Regions from separate parts of the Mesorhizobium sp. M0615 genome, predicted to be linked through region 1. Evidence: predicted binding sites of a transcription regulator. Region 1 holds the regulator's gene; each other region holds the start of a gene.
The links. Region 1 encodes PhoB, which activates phosphate uptake and scavenging genes when phosphate is short. Its sites were predicted from a motif close to TGTCATNNANCTGTCAT; they were not measured.

Region 1 (5,847 bases):
TGATCAAGGCGAACTATCCCAAGCTCGCCGAAAACGCGCTGGTGGCCAAGCTCGGCATCGATCCGGCCAACAAGCCGATGATGCTGAAGCTCAAGGGCTTCCTGTCGGAAGGCGCGCGGGTCCAGCTGCGCGACATCCTCTCCGCCGATCCCTCGGTGATCGGCACGACGCGCGATGTCGACATCCTGGCTGCCGCCAATCTCGACTCGGCCTTCAAGGGCCAGATCGACCTCGGCGTCGATGAAGCGCGCCGCAAGGTGTCCAACCAGCAGATCGACTGGATGAACAAACTCAAGGCCGACGGCGTGATGGCCGAGCATTTCAACACCGGCCTGTTCACCTATGGCGCCTCCAGCCGGCCCGAAACGTCGGGCATGGGCGTGGCGATCATCGGCTCGTTCTACATGATGGTGATCGTGCTGTTGCTGGCGCTGCCGATCGGCGTCGCCGCCTCGATCTATCTCGAGGAATTCGCCAAGAAGAACCGCTTCACCGACCTGATCGAGGTCAACATCAACAATCTGGCGGCTGTGCCGTCGATCGTCTTCGGCCTGCTCGGCCTTGCCGTGTTCATCAACTTCCTCGGCATGCCGCGCTCAGCTTCCTTCGTCGGCGGCCTGGTGCTGACGCTGATGACGCTGCCGACCATCATCATCGCCACGCGCGCCGCCCTTGCCGCGGTGCCGCCGTCGATCCGCTCGGCAGCGCTCGGGCTCGGCGCCTCCAAGATGCAGATGGTGTTCCACCACATCCTGCCGCTTGCCGCCCCAGGCATCCTTACCGGCACCATCATCGGCCTGGCGCGTGCGCTCGGCGAGACAGCACCGCTGCTCTTGATCGGCATGGTCGCTTTCGTCGCCGATTATCCGACGACGCCTTTCGATCCGGCGACCGCGCTGCCGGTGCAGATCTACATGTGGGCAAACGAGGCTGAGCGCGCTTTTGTCGAGCGCATGTCCGGCGCCATCATCATCCTGCTCGTCTTCCTCATGGCCATGAACATCACCGCGATCGTGCTTCGGCGCCGGTTCGAGCGGCGCTGGTAGAAAAAAGGCAATTTGGTATGAACATCATGACCGAACAGTCCCTTGAGAATGCAGTGGGCGACAAAATGAACGCCAAGTCGAACGAAGTCATCAAGATGCGCGGCGACAAGGTCGGCGTCTTCTACGGCGAGAAGCAGGCGTTGTTCGACGTCAATCTCGACGTCCGCCAGAACCAGGTGACGGCGCTGATCGGCCCGTCCGGCTGCGGCAAGTCGACCTTCCTGCGCTGCCTCAACCGCATGAACGACACCATCGATTCGGCGCGGGTGACCGGCAAGATCACGCTCGATGAAGACGACATCTACGACAAGAACATCGATGTCGTCGAACTGCGCGCCCGCGTCGGCATGGTGTTCCAGAAACCCAACCCGTTCCCGAAGTCGATCTACGAGAACGTCGCCTACGGCCCGCGCATCCATGGGCTGGCCAAGCGCAAGTCCGACATGGACCAGATCGTCGAGCAGAGCCTGAAGAAGGCTGCGATCTGGAACGAGGTCAAGGACCGCCTGCAGGAGCCCGGCACCGGCCTGTCCGGCGGCCAGCAGCAGCGCCTGTGCATCGCGCGCGCCATCGCCGTGTCGCCGGAGGTGATCCTGATGGACGAGCCCTGCTCGGCGCTCGATCCGATCGCCACCGCCCGTGTCGAGGAGCTGATCGACGAACTGCGCCAGAACTACACGATCGTCATCGTCACCCACTCGATGCAGCAGGCGGCGCGCGTGTCGCAGCGCACGGCGATGTTCCATCTCGGCTATCTCGTCGAGGAGGGCGCCACCGACAAGATGTTCACCAACCCCGACGACAAGCGCACCCAGGACTACATTACCGGCCGCTTCGGCTGAGCCGTCCGGCGGGTGAATTTTCAGGCACGAGGACCAAGATCATGGGTGAACATACCGTCGCCTCCTTCGATGAAGAGCTCGGGCAGATCAGCAAGCTGATCCGCGACATGGGCGATCTGGCAGGCTCGATGGTCAGCGGCTCGACCAGGGCGCTGCTCAATTCGGACAATGCGCTGGCACAGCGTGTCGTTTCCGACGACGCCATCATGGATGCGCGCCAGCGCGAACTGGACGACCGCGCCATCACGCTGATCGCCAAGCGCCAGCCGATGGCCAACGATCTGCGCGCCGTGGTCGGCTCGATCCGCATGGCCGGCGACCTCGAGCGCATCGGCGATCTCGCCAAGAACATCGCCAAACGCGTCGGCACCGTGGGCTTGAGCGTCACGCCGCGCGACCTCTCGCACTCCATCGATGCCATGGCGCAGCTGGTGCTGATCCAGGTGCAAGGCGTCGTCGAGGAATATGCCGCCACCGATGCGGCAGCTCTTGCAAAACTCAGGAATGACGACGAGCGCATCGACGTCAAATACACGTCCGTGTTTCGTGAGCTCTTGACCTACATGATGGAAGACCCTCGCAACATCACCGCCTGCACGCATCTCTTGTTCTGCGCCAAGAATCTTGAGCGCATCGGCGATCATGTCACCAACATCGCCGAAAATGCGTATTATGTGCTGACCGGCCAGCAATTGCCCGCCAATCGTCCGAAGCAGGACGAGACGGCGATGGCCACGCCGGCCTGATGAGGGTGAACTGCCTATGATCGCGCCACGCATCATGGTCGTGGAGGACGAGGAGCCGCTAGGCGTGCTCCTCCGCTACAACCTCGAATCCGAAGGCTATCACGTCGAGGTGGTGACACGCGGCGACGAGGCCGAGATCCGCCTGCAGGAAAACGTGCCCGATCTCCTGGTGCTCGACTGGATGGTGCCCGCTGTTTCCGGCATCGAGCTCTGCCGGCGGCTTAGAGTGCGGCCCGAAACCGAGCGGCTGCCGATCATCATGCTGACCGCGCGCAGTGAGGAAAGCGATCGCGTGCGCGGCCTGTCCACCGGTGCCGACGACTATCTGGTCAAGCCATTCTCGACGCCGGAGTTCATGGCGCGCGTGAAGGCGCTGCTGCGCCGGGCCAAGCCGGAAGTGCTGTCCAGCGTGCTCAAGGTCGGCGACATCGTGCTCGACCGCGAGTCGCACCGTGTCTACCGCAAGAAGAGCGAGATCAGGCTCGGACCGACCGAGTTCCGGCTGCTCGAATTCATGATGCGCCATCCCGGCCGCGTGTTCTCGCGCAGCCAGCTGCTCGACAATGTCTGGGGCGAGACGATCTACATCGACGAGCGAACCGTCGACGTCCATGTCGGGCGCTTACGCAAAGCGGTCAACAACGGCCGCATGCCGGATGTCATCCGTACCATTCGCGGCGCCGGCTACGCGATCAGGGAAGACTAGGATGCTGCGCGTCGCGCCGTTGCCGGCCATTCAGGCGACATGCTTGCCGGATTTCGCCTGAATGCCCGGCGCGAAAATCTCCTGATCGACGAAGCCGAGCGCGCGCATGGCACAGCCTTCGCGGATCAGCGGCAGCTCGTTGGGCTCGGTGTCGAAGGAGATCGACTTCGAGTGCTGGCCGCCGGCGGTCTGGGCGATCGCTTCGCGCAATGCCGGCTCGATCAGGTCGAAGGCGGCGGCGCTGACGCCAACCATGGCGACAGGCGCCGGGTCGATCAGCGCAAACAGGCTGCCGAGGCCGAAGCCGAGCGCCTCACCGGCCTTGCGATAGGCTTCGCGCTCCGGGCCATCGGTTTCGCGGGCGCGCGCGGCGAGTGCGCGCATATCAGCGTCGCCGATATCGACCGGCTCGGCATCTTCGCTCATCATTTTGGCGCTGCGCCAGATGGCGTAGTTTCCGGCATAGGCCTCGACGCAGCCGCGCCGCCCGCAGCGGCAGAGCGCGCCGCCCGGACGGTGGATCATGTGGCCGAACTCGCCGCCCGAGGAATGGGTGCCGGTGAACAGTTCGCCTTTCAGCACCAGCCCCATGCCGATGCCGTGCGACAAGAGGATCGCGATGAAATTGTCGCGGTAGCGCTCGGGCTGGCGCCATTGCAGGGCCACCGCCATCATATTGCAGTCGTTCTCCATGGTGGCAGGAATGCCGAATTCCGCTTCCAACATGTCGGCGAAGGCAATGTCGGTCAGTGGCGTGATTGGCGACCACAGCATGGCCCGCGCCTGCGAATCGGTGATGCCCTGGATGCCCATGGCAATGCGGGCGATGCTCTGGACATCGAGGTCCGGGTCCGCGAGACGCCGCCCGACGATTGCTACGCATTCGCCGATCAGCTCGTCGCGCGGCATGGTCAGCGTGTCGAGCCGGCGCTGTTCTTCCGCGACCACCTGGCCGGCATAGTCGATGACGGTGACGGAGAGGAAGTTCAGCGACAGCACCACGGTCATGACCGCCGCCGCTTCCGGGTTGAGGCCAAGGCCGACCTGCGGCCGGCCGCGTTTCAGCGAGCCGGTCTCGCCAGGCTTGCCTTCAATCAGGATGCCTTCTTGAATTAGATCAGACGAGATTGCCGATATCGTCGAATGGCTGAGGCCGGTGGTCGCCGCAATCTCGGTCCGCGACGGCTGGCCGGCCCGGCGCACGGCCGAAATCACCATCGCACGGTTGCGACGGCGCAGATCGTCGTGGCGGATCCCAACCGACATTTGTTTTCCTCCCGGCCTCCTCGCGCCTCATGATAGTGAAGGCGTTCGACGGCACCAGCCAAATATTGGCAGACGCCGGCAGCCCTGTCATTGTTTATTGCGGAGCTCGAAAAAATTCGGCAACGCCATCAGAATCCATCATAATCGATGTTGACAGTGCCTTATCATTGAACCAGTATTTTTTCGAGGCTCGAAAAAATGGAGCCTCTTTGTGCAGGCCTTCGGGCCGGTTTTGTCGCGCCGTGGGCGGCGCAGGGAGGGTTATAATGAACAGATTTGCAGCCGCCATGCTGGCGGGTGTCGCCATGTCGCTGGCGCTGATGTCGGTCGCGCAGGCGAAGGACAAGGTCATCGGCGTGTCGTGGTCGAACTTCCAGGAAGAGCGCTGGAAGACCGACGAGGCGGCGATGAAAACGGCGATCGAAGCCGCCGGCGACAAGTACATTTCGGCCGACGCGCAGTCCAATCCCGGCAAGCAGCTGACCGACGTCGAAAGCCTGATCTCGCAGGGCGCCAACTCGCTGATCATCTTGGCGCAGGACGCCTCGGCCATCGGCCCGGCGGTGCAGAAGGCGCTGGACGAAGGCATTCCGGTCGTCGGCTATGATCGCCTGATCGAGAACAAGGACGTCTTCTACCTGACCTTCGACAACAAGGAAGTCGGCCGCATGCAGGCCCGCGAAGTGTTCAAGGCGAAGCCCGAAGGCAACTATGTCTTCATCAAGGGCTCGGGCTCGGATCCGAATGCCGATTTCCTGTTCTCGGGCTCAATGGAAGTGCTCAAGGAAGCCATCGACTCGGGCAAGATCAAGAATGTCGGCGAGGCCTATACCGATGGCTGGCTGCCGGCCAACGCCCAGAAGAACATGGAACAGTTCCTGACCGCCAATGACAACAAGGTCGATGCCGTGGTTGCGGCCAATGACGGCACCGCCGGCGGCGTTGTCGCCGCGCTGACGGCGCAGGGCCTTGCCGGAACGGTTCCGGTCTCGGGCCAGGACGGCGACCATGCCGCCCTGAACCGCATCGCGCTCGGCACGCAGACGGTGTCGGTGTGGAAAGACGCGCGCGAACTCGGCAAGAACGCCGCCGAGATCGCCTCGCAGCTTGCCGATGGCAAGAAGACGGGCGACATTGCCGGCGCCAAGGACTTCACCACGCCTGGCGGCAACACCGTCAAGTCGCTGTTCCTGACCCCCGTCGCGATCACCAAGGACAACCTCAACGTCGTCATCGACGCC
Region 2 (5,847 bases), on a different contig from region 1:
GCATTTTCATGCGAACCAAAAGAGCCCGGCCGTAATGCGGCCGGGCTCTTTTGCTATCTGGGGTCGGGGTTGATCTTCTCCATTGAAACACAAAGCCGCCGCCGCATGAGAAAAGCCCTGCGTTTCGTGGCCATGCTGATTATCGTGGTCGCGCTCGCTGCCACGCTCGGCACGCTGGTGCCGCGTCCGCTGTGGCCGGCGTCAGCGGCGGGTGAGGGCACGCGCCATATTCTGGTGCTGGAGAATCCGATCCACACCGACATTGCCATTCCCGTCGATGACGAGGTGCGCCGGCGCTTCCATTTCCTGGTCGCTGCCGGCATCCCTGTCGACGCCCCGGAAGTGCGCTACATCGTCTTTGGCTGGGGCGGCCGGGCCTTCTATCTGGAGACGCCGAGCTGGTCGCAGCTGAAAGCAGTGCCCGTCCTCAAGGCGCTGACACTGGACGCCTCGGTCATGCATGTCGATATCGCCGGGGCCATCGCCGAGCCGCACCCTGCTGTCACCGGTTTCGACATCGATGAGGAACGTTTTGCAGCGCTGCTCAACTATATCGACGCGAGTTTCCAGCAAGGGCCGCATGGTCCGGTCGTCATCGAGAACGCCGCCCATTCCAGCGTCGACCGCTTCTTCGAGGCGAACGGCCATTTCAACGCGCTTGTCGGCTGCAACACCTGGACAGCCGCCGGCCTGCGCACCGCCGGCCTGCGCACCGGCTGGTGGAACCCGCTGCCGGCCTCGCTGGGCTTGTCGATGCGGTTTTATAACTAGCAGTCCTTCATCGCACCGCGACAGTGTTGGATCTTTTGAAGTCAGCGGGACAGCACTCCCCTCTGGCCTGCCGGCCATCTCCCCCGCAAGAGGGAGATCAGCCGTTTTGCCCGCGCTCCTGTCTGCAACGCCGGCGATTTTGGCGAAGGCGACGGCGACATCCAATCTCCCCCCTTGAGTGGGAGATGTCCGGCAGGACAGAGGGGAGTGGGAAGGATCGCTACGTCGACGATCTAGACTGCCGAGTGTCCGCTCGCCATCCATAGAGCCAGTCGAGGTCGGCGGCGAGCTTGTCGGGCGAGCGCATGGCCAGGAACAGATTGCGGGCGATCGCCACCGGGCCGGCAGCATGCCAGGCGAGGCGGTTTACGGCCCCACGACGCGCGGCCTTGGCGACACGCGGCCGCCGAAGATTTTCCCAGATTTGAAAACTTCTGGGCAGATCGCCAGGGAAATCGGCGATAGCGTCGGCAAGCGTGATGGCATCTTCGATCGCCATTGCCGCGCCCTGTGCGGCAAACGGCGTCATCGCATGCGCAGCGTCGCCGATCAGCGCGATGCCCCGCGGGCTCGTCCACCGCTGTTGTTCGACGGTGTGGATCGGAAAGGCCGTCCATGGGCCAGCCAGTGCCACAAGCTTCGTCAGGCCCGGCGCGGTGCCGCGCAGGGCAGCCGTGAGGATCGCGGGATCGGCATGGCCCGACCAACCTTCGGCCATGCGCTCACCCTTGGTGAATGCGGCGAGATTGAAGGCCCGGCCTTTGCTGACGGGATAGGCGACCATGTGGAAGCCTGGATGCAGGAACGTGGTGACGCAGTCGGCGGCGCCGATCGCGGCAAAGGCCTCTCCGGCCGCACCGTCGGCCGCGATTGTAGCCCGCCAGGCGAGTTCGCCCGAAAAACGGCTTTTGACGAAGTCCTCGCCTGCGAGTTGCGCCCTGACCGCCGACCAGACGCCGTCGGCGCCGACCAGCAGTTTGCCGCGTGCCTCGATCTCGCGGCCGTCCACTTCGGCGGTCACGGCGACATATTGCGCGTCTTTGACGATGCCGGTCACGCGGGCGCCGGTTATGAGCTCAATCTCTGGCCGTTCCGCCATTTGCGCCAGCAGCGCTGCCTGCAGATCGGCGCGGTGAGCGACGAGATAAGGCGCCTGCCAGCGCGCTTCGGCGGCTTGCCCAAGCGGTACCCGCGCCAGTTCGCGCAGCGTCCCGGCGTCCTTGAGCACGACCGCTTCCGGCCGCAACGCTGCCGGCAGCAGCCGGTCGAGCACGCCGAGTTTTCCAAGAATGCGTGTTGCGTTGGGCGAAAGCTGGATGCCGGCGCCGGCCGCGTCTAGGTGCTGTGCCTGTTCGATCAGCTTTACCGGATAACCCCGTCCGGCGAAGGCAAGGGCAGCGGTCAGCCCGGCGATGCCGGCCCCGGCGATTATGACCTGCCGGGACCTGATGTCTTCCATCGGGCTTGTCGCGGAAGGATCAGGCGGCCTGGTCGATATAAAGGCAACCGGCCGGCAGCGTTTCCGTCGCCCTCAGCTTCGCCGAATAGCGGTAGAGCGTCGAGCAGTAGGGACAGACCTTTTCATTGTCGTCGCCCATGTCGAGGAACACATGCGGGTGGTCGAAGGGCGGGTTGGCGCCGGTGCACATGAATTCCTTGACGCCGATGTCGATTGCCGGATGGCCCGCATCGTTCTGGAAATGGGGAATGGAACCGCCTGCCATCGTCGTCTCCTTGATCTCGTCGAAAAGCATCTGGAACATAACAGGCCTGTTTGCAAGATCGATGAAATGAAACTGTCGCAAAAGCCTGTCAGAGGATACGTTGAGCCGGTTAAGTGCATGTCCCTGAAATCGGAACGGTTTTCGCCGAAGGGTCATGCGCCACAAAAGCGTGTTAGAGGCATGGCACGTCCAGCGGCGCTCCAAGGGACGGTTGGCGGGGGAAGAGCAGGAACCATGAACGAACTGAAGCCGGTGCAGAGCGAATTCATCAATGTCGAGGTGGCGAGCCCCGAGGGCGGCAACCCCGATCGGTTCGTCAACCGTGAGTTCTCCTGGCTGCAGTTCAACCGGCGTGTGCTCGAGGAATCCCAGAACCAGCACCATCCGCTGCTCGAACGCGTCCGTTTCCTGTCGATTTCAGCCGCCAATCTCGACGAATTCTTCATGGTCCGCGTCGCCGGCCTTGCCGGCCAGGTGCGCGAAGGCATTGCGCTCAAGAGCCCCGACGGCCGCACGCCGGAGCAGCAGCTGGAACAATTGCTGCGCGAGGTCGAGCGGCTGCAGGAGGACCAGCAGAACAGCCTTTCGGCGCTGATGTTGCTGCTCAACAAGGAAGGCATTGAGAGCATCACCCGCGATGCACTGACCAAGGATGAGAAAGTCTGGCTGGAAGATCATTTCCAGGACCAGGTCTTCCCGGTCCTGACTCCACTGTCGATCGACCCGGCGCATCCGTTTCCGTTCATTCCCAATCTCGGCTTCTCGATGGCGCTGCAATTGCGCCACCGCAAGAATGGCGAGGAGATGAGCGCGCTTCTGCGCCTGCCGGTGGCGCTGAAGCGCTTCATCCGCCTGCCCGACCGCAAGCAGCACGTTCGCTTCATTCCACTGGAGGAGGCTGTCGGCCTCTATATCGGCAAGCTGTTCCCCGGCTATGAGGTCAAGGGTTCCGGCACCTTCCGCATCATCCGGGACAGCGATATCGAGGTCGAGGAAGAGTCGGAAGATCTCGTGCGCCTGTTCGAGACGGCGCTGAAGCGGCGCCGCCGCGGTTCGGTCATCCGCATCGAATTCGACAAGTCGATGCCCGGTGAATTGCGCGAGTTCGTCGCCGGCGAGCTTGGCGTCTCTTCGAGCCGCATCAGCGTTCTGACCGGCCCGCTGGCGCTCAGCCAGATTTCCGAGATCGTCGCCGTGCCGCGCGACGACCTGAAGTTCACCCCCTACAATCCGCGCTTTCCCGAGCGCATCCGCGAGCATGGCGGCGATTGTTTCGCGGCCATCCGCGAGAAGGACATCGTCGTCCACCACCCCTATGAATCCTTCGACGTGGTGGTCCAGTTCCTGCGCCAGGCAATGGCCGACCCGGAGGTGGTGGCAATCAAGCAGACGCTCTACCGCACCTCCAACGACAGCCCGATCGTGCGCGCCTTGGTCGACGCGGCCGAGGCCGGCAAGTCGGTGACCGCCCTGGTCGAGCTCAAGGCGCGCTTCGACGAGGAAGCCAACATCCGCTGGGCGCGCGACCTCGAACGCGCCGGCGTCCAGGTCGTGTTCGGCTTCCTCGAACTGAAAACCCATGCGAAAATGTCGCTCGTGGTGCGGCGTGAGGACGGCAAGCTGCGCAACTATGTACATCTCGGCACCGGCAACTACCATCCGGTGACCGCGCGCATCTACACCGACCTGTCCTTCTTCACCACCGATCCGACGATCGCGCGCGATGTCGCCCAGCTGTTCAACTTCATCACCGGCTACGCCGAGCCGACCGATGAGATGCGGATCGCCATCTCGCCGTTTACGCTGCGCAGCCGTATCCTCAAGCACATTGCCGACGAGGTCGCCTACGCGCTGGCTGGCCGTCCGGCGCGCATCTGGATGAAGATGAACGCGCTCGTCGATCCCAACATCATCGACGCGCTCTATGACGCCAGCCGTGCCGGCGTCGAGATCGATCTCGTCGTGCGGGGCATCTGCTGCCTGCGGCCGCAGGTGCCCGGCCTGTCGGAAAACATCAGGGTCAAGTCGATCGTCGGCCGCTTCCTCGAACACAGCCGCATCTACTGCTTCGGCAACGGCCATGGCCTGCCGTCGGACGAGGCGATCGTCTACATCGCCTCGGCCGACTTGATGCCACGCAATCTCGACCGCCGCGTCGAGACCATGGTGCCGATCACTAATCCGACGGTGCATGAACAGATCCTTGGCCAGATCATGCTGGGCAACATCATGGACAACCAGCAAAGTTTCGACGTATTGGCTGACGGAACCTCCCGGCGCGTCGTGCTGGAGGAGGGTGAGGAACCGTTCAACGCGCAGGAATATTTCATGACCAATCCGAGCCTGTCGGGACGGGGTGACGCGCTGAAGTCGCATGCGCCCAAGCGCATCGCGCAGTTCAAGCGTCGCAAGAAGAACACCGGCTGATGATTTCAACGTCCCAAGGCCGGCTGCAGGATCGCCGGCCGCTGTCCATCATCGACATCGGCTCGAACTCGATCCGCCTTGTCGTCTATGAAGGGCTGGCGCGCTCGCCTACCTTGCTGTTTAACGAAAAGATGCTGGCCGGTCTCGGCCGCGGCATCGTTTCGACCGGCAAGCTCGATCCCGAGGCGGTGACGCGCTCGATGGAGGAGTTCCGCCGTTTCCGCGCGCTCTCCGACCAGGCGGGTGCGGAGCACATGTTTGTGCTGGCAACGGCCGCGGCCCGCGAAGCGATCAACGGACCCGACTTCATCCACCGCGCCCAGGATGTGCTCAAGACCGAGATCCGCGTGCTCACTGGCCGGCAGGAGGCGCATTATTCAGCGCTTGGCGTCATTTCGGGCTTCCACCCCGCCAATGGCATTGCCGGCGATCTTGGCGGCGGCAGCCTGGAGCTTATCGACATCAATGGCGAGGCGATCGGCGACGGCATCACGCTGCCGCTGGGTGGCCTGCGGCTGCAGGACATGGCCAGGAATTCGCTCGCCCAGGCGGCAAAGATCACCCGCGACGAACTGGCGCGCGCCAAATTGTTGAAGGGCGGGCTGGGACGGCCCTTTTACGCCGTTGGCGGCACCTGGCGAAACCTTGCCCGGCTGCACATGGAAATGACCAACTACCCGCTTGGCGTCATGCACCACTATGAGATCGGTGTCGAAAGCGCCGCCAATTTCCTGAAGCAGGTGGCGAAAGGCGAGATCGAGAAGGTCAAGGGCATCGAAGGCGTGTCGAAGAACCGCCGTTCGCTGCTGCCCTATGGCGCGGTCGTGCTGCAGGAGATCATGGCGGCGATGCAGCCGTCGAAGATCATCGTCTCGGCATTGGGCGTGCGCGAAGGGTTTCTCTATTCGCTGCTCGACCCTGCCGA
Region 3 (5,847 bases), on a different contig from region 1:
GCAGGACTTCATGCACCTTGCGGCTGAAATTCGGATTGTGGAGCTGCACCGCCGAGACATTGACCGCGACGGTGAGAGGGTTCTTCCAGCGCGCTGCCTCGGCGCAGGCCGTCGCCAGCACCCATTCGCCGATCTGGATGATGACGCCGCTGTCTTCGGCCACCGGGATGAAGGTCGCCGGCGACACGTCGCCGCGCTGCGGATGATGCCAGCGGATCAGCGCTTCGAACCCAACCATCCGCCCGCTGCTGATCTCCTTTTGTGGCTGGTAGACGAGGCGAAACTCATCGCGCGCCATCGCCTGGCGCAGTTCGTGCTCCATCACGCGCCGGTCTCGCGCCTCGGCGCCCATCGAGGCCTCGAAGTAACGGTAGGTGTCCTTGCCCTCGGCCTTGGCGCGGTAGAGCGCGGTGTCGGCGTGGCTGACCAGGAGTGTCGGCTCATCGGCGTCGAGCGGATAAAGTGCAATGCCGATGCTGGCCGACACCAGCCCGCCACCGACCGACAGCCGGTTTTCCTCGCGCATGGCCGCCAGCACCGCCTCGGCGATGCGGCCGGCCGCCTGCGGATCGGGAAGGTTCGGAGCGATGATGGCGAACTCGTCGCCGCCGAGACGCGCCAGCATCTGTCCGTGGCGGAGCACGGCGGAGGCGCATAGCGCCACCTTCTGCAGCATGGCATCGCCGGCGCCGTGCCCGAACAGGTCGTTCACTTCCTTGAAGCGGTCGAGGTCTAGCAGCAGCAGCGCAAGATGCCCGCCCTTGCCGCCGCGGTCCATTGCGGCAATTTCGGCCTCGAGCCGGCCGGAGAAACTGCGGCGGTTGGGGAGCCCGGTCAGCGGGTCGAAATGGGCGAGGCGCAGGATCTCCTGCTCGGCCTTCCTGCGTTCGCGGATGTCGCGCACGGCGACAACGCTGTGCCGCTTGCCGCAATAGTCGATGCTCCTGGCGATAAGTTCGACGGGGATGGTGGCGCCGTCATGGGCTCTGAGTTCGGCTTCCTGTGCCAGTCCGCTGCAGTCGGACATGCCGGCCGCCGTGCGTTCGCCGAAGAGGTCGCCAAGCAGCATCGCGTTCAGCACTTCCGGCGCAATGCCGGTGAGTGCCGCGATGCTGTCATTGGCGCTGACGATGCGGGCGCCGTCGCAGACGATCAGCCCCTCGACGGCGGCGTTGGCGAGGCCGTGCATGCGCTCGGCCTCGAGCTTGTGACGCCGGAAGCGAAGGTCGATCCACAATGCTGCGGCTGAAAGCACCAGGATAGCCATGCTGACTGCAGCGGCGGCGAAGGCCTGCGACACCGGTTCGACCGTGAACTGCGATATCTCGATGGAGGAGTCCGGGAAGATCGACACCGCGCCCATGGCGATGAAGTGCAGGCTGCAGATCGCCAGCGTCAACAGGATGGCGGCGGCGATTGTGGCCTGCATGGACGGCCGTCGCAACACGACCAGCAGCGCCAGCGCGGCGAGGGTGACGCCTGTCAGCACCGAGACGCCGACCAGCAGCGGGTTCCAGACGATGCGCCCTTCGACCTCGAAGGCGGCCATGCCGATATAGTGCATGGCGGCGATACCAGCGCCGAGGACCGCGCCGCCGACCAGAGGGTAGTCGATGCCCCGGCGCAAGGTGGCGATCCACATGCCCGCAGCGGTCAGGGCGACGGAACCGGCGAGCGAAAGCGCCGACATTTCCGTATTGTAGGCGTTGGGGATTCCGGGAGAAAAGGCAAGCATTGCGATGAAGTGCGTCGCCCAGATACCGAAGCCGGTGGAAGTGGCTGCTATCATCAGCCAGGTATAGCGGTTGCGCTCGCTCGAGCGGTCGACATGGCGAAGCAGGTTGACCGCCGAGAAGGAAGAAATACCGCAAATGAGCGCTGCCAGTGCGACCAGTCTCAGATCGTGCTCATGCACGATACAATTATAGACCGTCAGCATCTCGCCCCACCTGCTCTCCCACAGCAATCAAGCCGTCCACTTGATTAGTATGCCGCGCTTGACGAAGAATCGGTTATGCGAACTACAACTACAGCGGGTTTTTCGGGTTGTACCTTGCGGCGATCCTGTCTCATTCCAGACGCACGGTTACAGCAGCGCCTGGCGCGATGCCGCTCGGCCGATCTCGATCTGGCCGAGCGCCGGTATGGCGGCCGCACGGTGCAGGTGCGTGGCGCTGTCACGCGGGCCCTTCACGCATCGCTGGGCGGTCGGCGATCCTTGCAGGCCCACCGCGCCCATGTATCGCTGAGCCGGCTTGGCATTTGTCTCTGTCCTCGTTGCAGAGCGAGGGGGCGCGAAGTTAGCCGGGTATGAAATTCACGAAACAGCAACAAATCCGTTGTCCGATTGTCATCAGCGACACATATTGCCTTTGCGGGAGTGCCCCTTTCGCCAATGACAAACGGGAGATGAAACATGAAGTTGTTCGGCTTTGCGGCCGGTGTTGCCGCCACCTTGACCCTGCTTTCCACCACCTCCGCCTTCGCCGCCACCCAGATCAGTTGGTGGCATGCCATGACCGGCGCGAATGCCGAGGTGGTCGACAAGATCGCCAAGGATTTCAATGCCAGCCAGAGCGACTATGAAATTCTCCCTGTTTTCAAGGGCACCTATCCCGAAACGCTGAATGCCGGCATCGCTGCCTATCGTGCGGGGCAAGCGCCCGACATCATCCAGGTGTTCGACGTGGGTACCGGCGTCATGATGGCAGCCGAAGGTGCGATCAAACCGGTGGCCGATGTGCTAACCAGCGCCGGCGTGACCTTCGACAAGAGCCAGTATTTGCCCGGCATCGTCGGTTACTATTCGAAGCCGGACGGGACCATGCTGTCCTTCCCCTATAATTCCTCGTCGCCCATCCTCTACTACAACAAGGATATTTTCCAGAAGGCCGGGCTTGATGTGAACAACCCGCCAAAGACCTGGAACGAGGTGTGGGAAGCCGCCAAGAAGATCAACGCGAGCGGCGCCGCTTCCTGCGGCTATACCTCGACCTGGTTGACCTGGATCCACCTTGAGGCCTTCGCGGCCTGGAACGACGTTTCCTATGGCACCAACCAGAACGGACTTGCCGGAACCGACGTCGAGCTCAAGATCAATGCGCCGATCTTCGTCAATCATTTCCAGGCGCTCGCCGATCTGGCCAAGGACGGCACCTTCAAATATGGCGGCCGTACATCCGAAGCCAAGCAGATCTTCCTTGCCGGAGAATGCGGCATCTTCACCGAATCGTCGGGGGGTCTCGGTGACATCGTCAAGTCGGGCATGAACTACGGCATCGGCCAGCTTCCCTATGATAGTGACGCCAAGGGCGCGCCCCAGAACACCACGCCGGGCGGCGCCAGCCTGTGGGTGTTCGGCAACAAATCGGACGAGGAATACAAGGGCGTCGCGGCGTTCTTCTCCTACCTGTCCAAGACCGAAGTGCAGGAGTATCTGCACCAGAAGTCGGGTTATCTGCCGGTGACGCTCGCTGCCTATGAGGCGACCAAGAAGTCCGGCTTCTATGACAAGAATCCGGGCCGTGAGACGCCGATCCTGCAGATGCTGGGCAAGGCGCCGACCGAGAACTCGAAGGGCGTGCGCCTCGTCAACCTGCCGCAGGTGCGCGACATCGAGAACGAGGAGTTCGAGAAGATGCTGGCCGGCCAGCAGACTGCGCAGCAGGCGCTCGACAACGCGGTCGCACGCGGCAACAAGGCGATTCAGGAAGCGATCGGAAATTGAAGCGATTTGTCAGTTGAACCTCGTCCACGCGGACCCGCGTGGACGACTTCCTGAACAGCGAGGGAACCACACTGTCTCCACGCGTCGTCTTTCCCAACAAGACCCTGCCTTACCTGCTGGTGGCGCCGCAACTCGCCATTACGCTGATCTTTTTCTACTGGCCGACGGGGCAGGCGCTCTACCAGTCGATGCTTAGGGAAGACCCGTTCGGGCTGAAGAGCAAGTTCGTCGGGCTCGCCAATTTTCGCAAGGTGCTGGCCGACCCGGCCTACCTCAACTCGATCAAAGTTACGCTGGTGTTCTCTCTGGCGACCGCGATGGTCGCCATGGGTGTGGCCCTGTTGCTTGCCGTCATGGCCGAGAAGGTGGTGCGCGGCAAAGGCCTTTATCGCACGCTGCTGATCTGGCCGTATGCGGTGGCGCCGGCGATTGCCGGCATGTTGTGGCTGTTTCTGTTCAACCCCTCGATCGGTTCGCTGGCCTACGCCTTGAGAGGTCTCGGCATTGCCTGGGATCCTTTGCTTAACGGCAACCAAGCCATGATCCTGCTGGTGTCTGCGGCTGCCTGGAAGCAGATCAGCTACAATTTCCTGTTCTTCGTCGCCGGGCTGCAGGCGGTGCCGAAGACGTTGATAGAGGCGGCGGCCATGGACGGCGCCGGGGAGACGAAGCGCTTCTGGACCATCGTCTTCCCGCTGCTCGCGCCGACGACCTTCTTCCTGCTGGTCGTCAACACGGTCTATGCGCTGTTCGACACTTTCGGTATCGTCCATGCCGTCACCGGCGGCGGGCCGGGCAAGGCCACCGAGACGCTGGTCTACAAGGTCTACAATGACGGTTTCGTCAATTTGATCCTTGGCGATTCGGCCGCGCAGTCGGTCATCCTGATGGTCATCGTCATCTCACTCACGGCCATCCAGTTCCGCTATGTGGAACGCAAAGTCCACTACGGTTGAGCGCGAGCGATGATTGGTCAGTCCCCGCTTCGCGCCCTCATCGCCCACGCCGTGCTCATCCTGGGCATCCTGATCGTCGCTTTCCCGATCTACTACACCTTCGTTGCCTCCACGCAGACGCTGCAGACCATCCTCAAGCCGCCATTGCCTCTTTTGCCCGGCGACCAGGTCTGGAACAATTACAGCGAGGCGCTGTTCGGCGGTGTCGGCCGCATCGGCGGCGTCAGTGTCGGCCGATTGCTGCTCAACACCACGATCATGGCGCTCGGCATCGCGGTGGGGAAGATTTTCATCTCGATCCTTTCGGCCTATGCGATCGTGTTCTTCCGTTTTCCGCTTCGGATGGTCTTCTTCTGGCTGATCTTCATCACACTGATGCTTCCCGTCGAGGTGCGCATCCTGCCGACCTACAAGGTGATGGTCGATCTCGGCATGATCGACACCTATGCCGGCCTGATCATTCCGCTGATCGCCTCGGCCACCGCCACGCTTCTGTTTCGCCAGTTCTTCATGACCATCCCAGGTGAGTTGGTGGAAGCGGCGCGTGTCGACGGCGCCGGACCATGGCGCTTCTTTTTCGACATCCTGCTGCCGCTGTCGCGCACCAACATCGCAGCACTGTTCGTCATCCTCTTCATCTATGGCTGGACGCAGTACCTGTGGCCGCTGCTCGTCACCAACAGCAACGACATGAACACCATCGTCATCGCACTTAGAAAGATGGTCTCCTTCGCCGATGCCGATACCCAATGGCATCTGGTCATGGTCACCGCGATGCTGGCCATACTGCCGCCGATCCTGATCGTGGTGCTGATGCAACGCTGGTTCGTGCGCGGACTTGTCGATTCCGAAAAGTGAGAAGCCGATGGCGACCGTCGATCTGAAGGATGTGAAGAAGGTCTATCCCAGCGGCGTCGAGGCGGTGAGGGGTGTCTCCATCGCCATTCCCGACAAGGAGCTTTGCGTGCTGGTTGGGCCGTCCGGCTGCGGCAAGTCCACGCTGCTGCGGATGATCGCCGGGCTTGAGACCATTTCTTCCGGCACCGTCGCCATCGACGGCAAGATCGTCAACACGATCGGTCCGACCGAGCGCGACATCGCCATGGTGTTCCAGAACTATGCGCTCTATCCACATATGAAGGTCTACGACAACATGGCCTACGG

Region 2: a site for PhoB is predicted at 2,558-2,574, ahead of NKI46_RS22120 (RNA degradosome polyphosphate kinase). Genes of this name have one in related genera too.
Region 3: a site for PhoB is predicted at 2,338-2,354, ahead of ugpB (sn-glycerol-3-phosphate ABC transporter substrate-binding protein UgpB). Genes of this name have one in related genera too.

The regions. Positions count from the first base shown of each region.
Region 1 is NZ_JAMYQI010000010.1:325,471-331,317, forward strand. Features, by position in the region: gene pstA (phosphate ABC transporter permease PstA) at 1-1,046, shown strand, start outside; gene pstB (phosphate ABC transporter ATP-binding protein PstB) at 1,064-1,888, shown strand; gene phoU (phosphate signaling complex protein PhoU) at 1,930-2,634, shown strand; gene phoB (phosphate regulon transcriptional regulator PhoB) at 2,651-3,340, shown strand; gene NKI46_RS20120 (ROK family protein) at 3,371-4,606, opposite strand; gene xylF (D-xylose ABC transporter substrate-binding protein) at 4,873-5,847, shown strand, end outside.
Region 2 is NZ_JAMYQI010000012.1:51,929-57,775, forward strand. Features, by position in the region: gene NKI46_RS22105 (TIGR02117 family protein) at 106-771, shown strand; gene NKI46_RS22110 (FAD-dependent monooxygenase) at 992-2,230, opposite strand; gene NKI46_RS22115 (zinc-finger domain-containing protein) at 2,250-2,495, opposite strand; gene NKI46_RS22120 (RNA degradosome polyphosphate kinase) at 2,730-4,922, shown strand; gene ppx (exopolyphosphatase) at 4,922-5,847, shown strand, end outside.
Region 3 is NZ_JAMYQI010000008.1:113,007-118,853, forward strand. Features, by position in the region: gene NKI46_RS15740 (bifunctional diguanylate cyclase/phosphodiesterase) at 1-1,939, opposite strand, end outside; gene ugpB (sn-glycerol-3-phosphate ABC transporter substrate-binding protein UgpB) at 2,417-3,727, shown strand; gene ugpA (sn-glycerol-3-phosphate ABC transporter permease UgpA) at 3,799-4,683, shown strand; gene ugpE (sn-glycerol-3-phosphate ABC transporter permease UgpE) at 4,693-5,541, shown strand; gene NKI46_RS15760 (sn-glycerol-3-phosphate import ATP-binding protein UgpC) at 5,549-5,847, shown strand, end outside.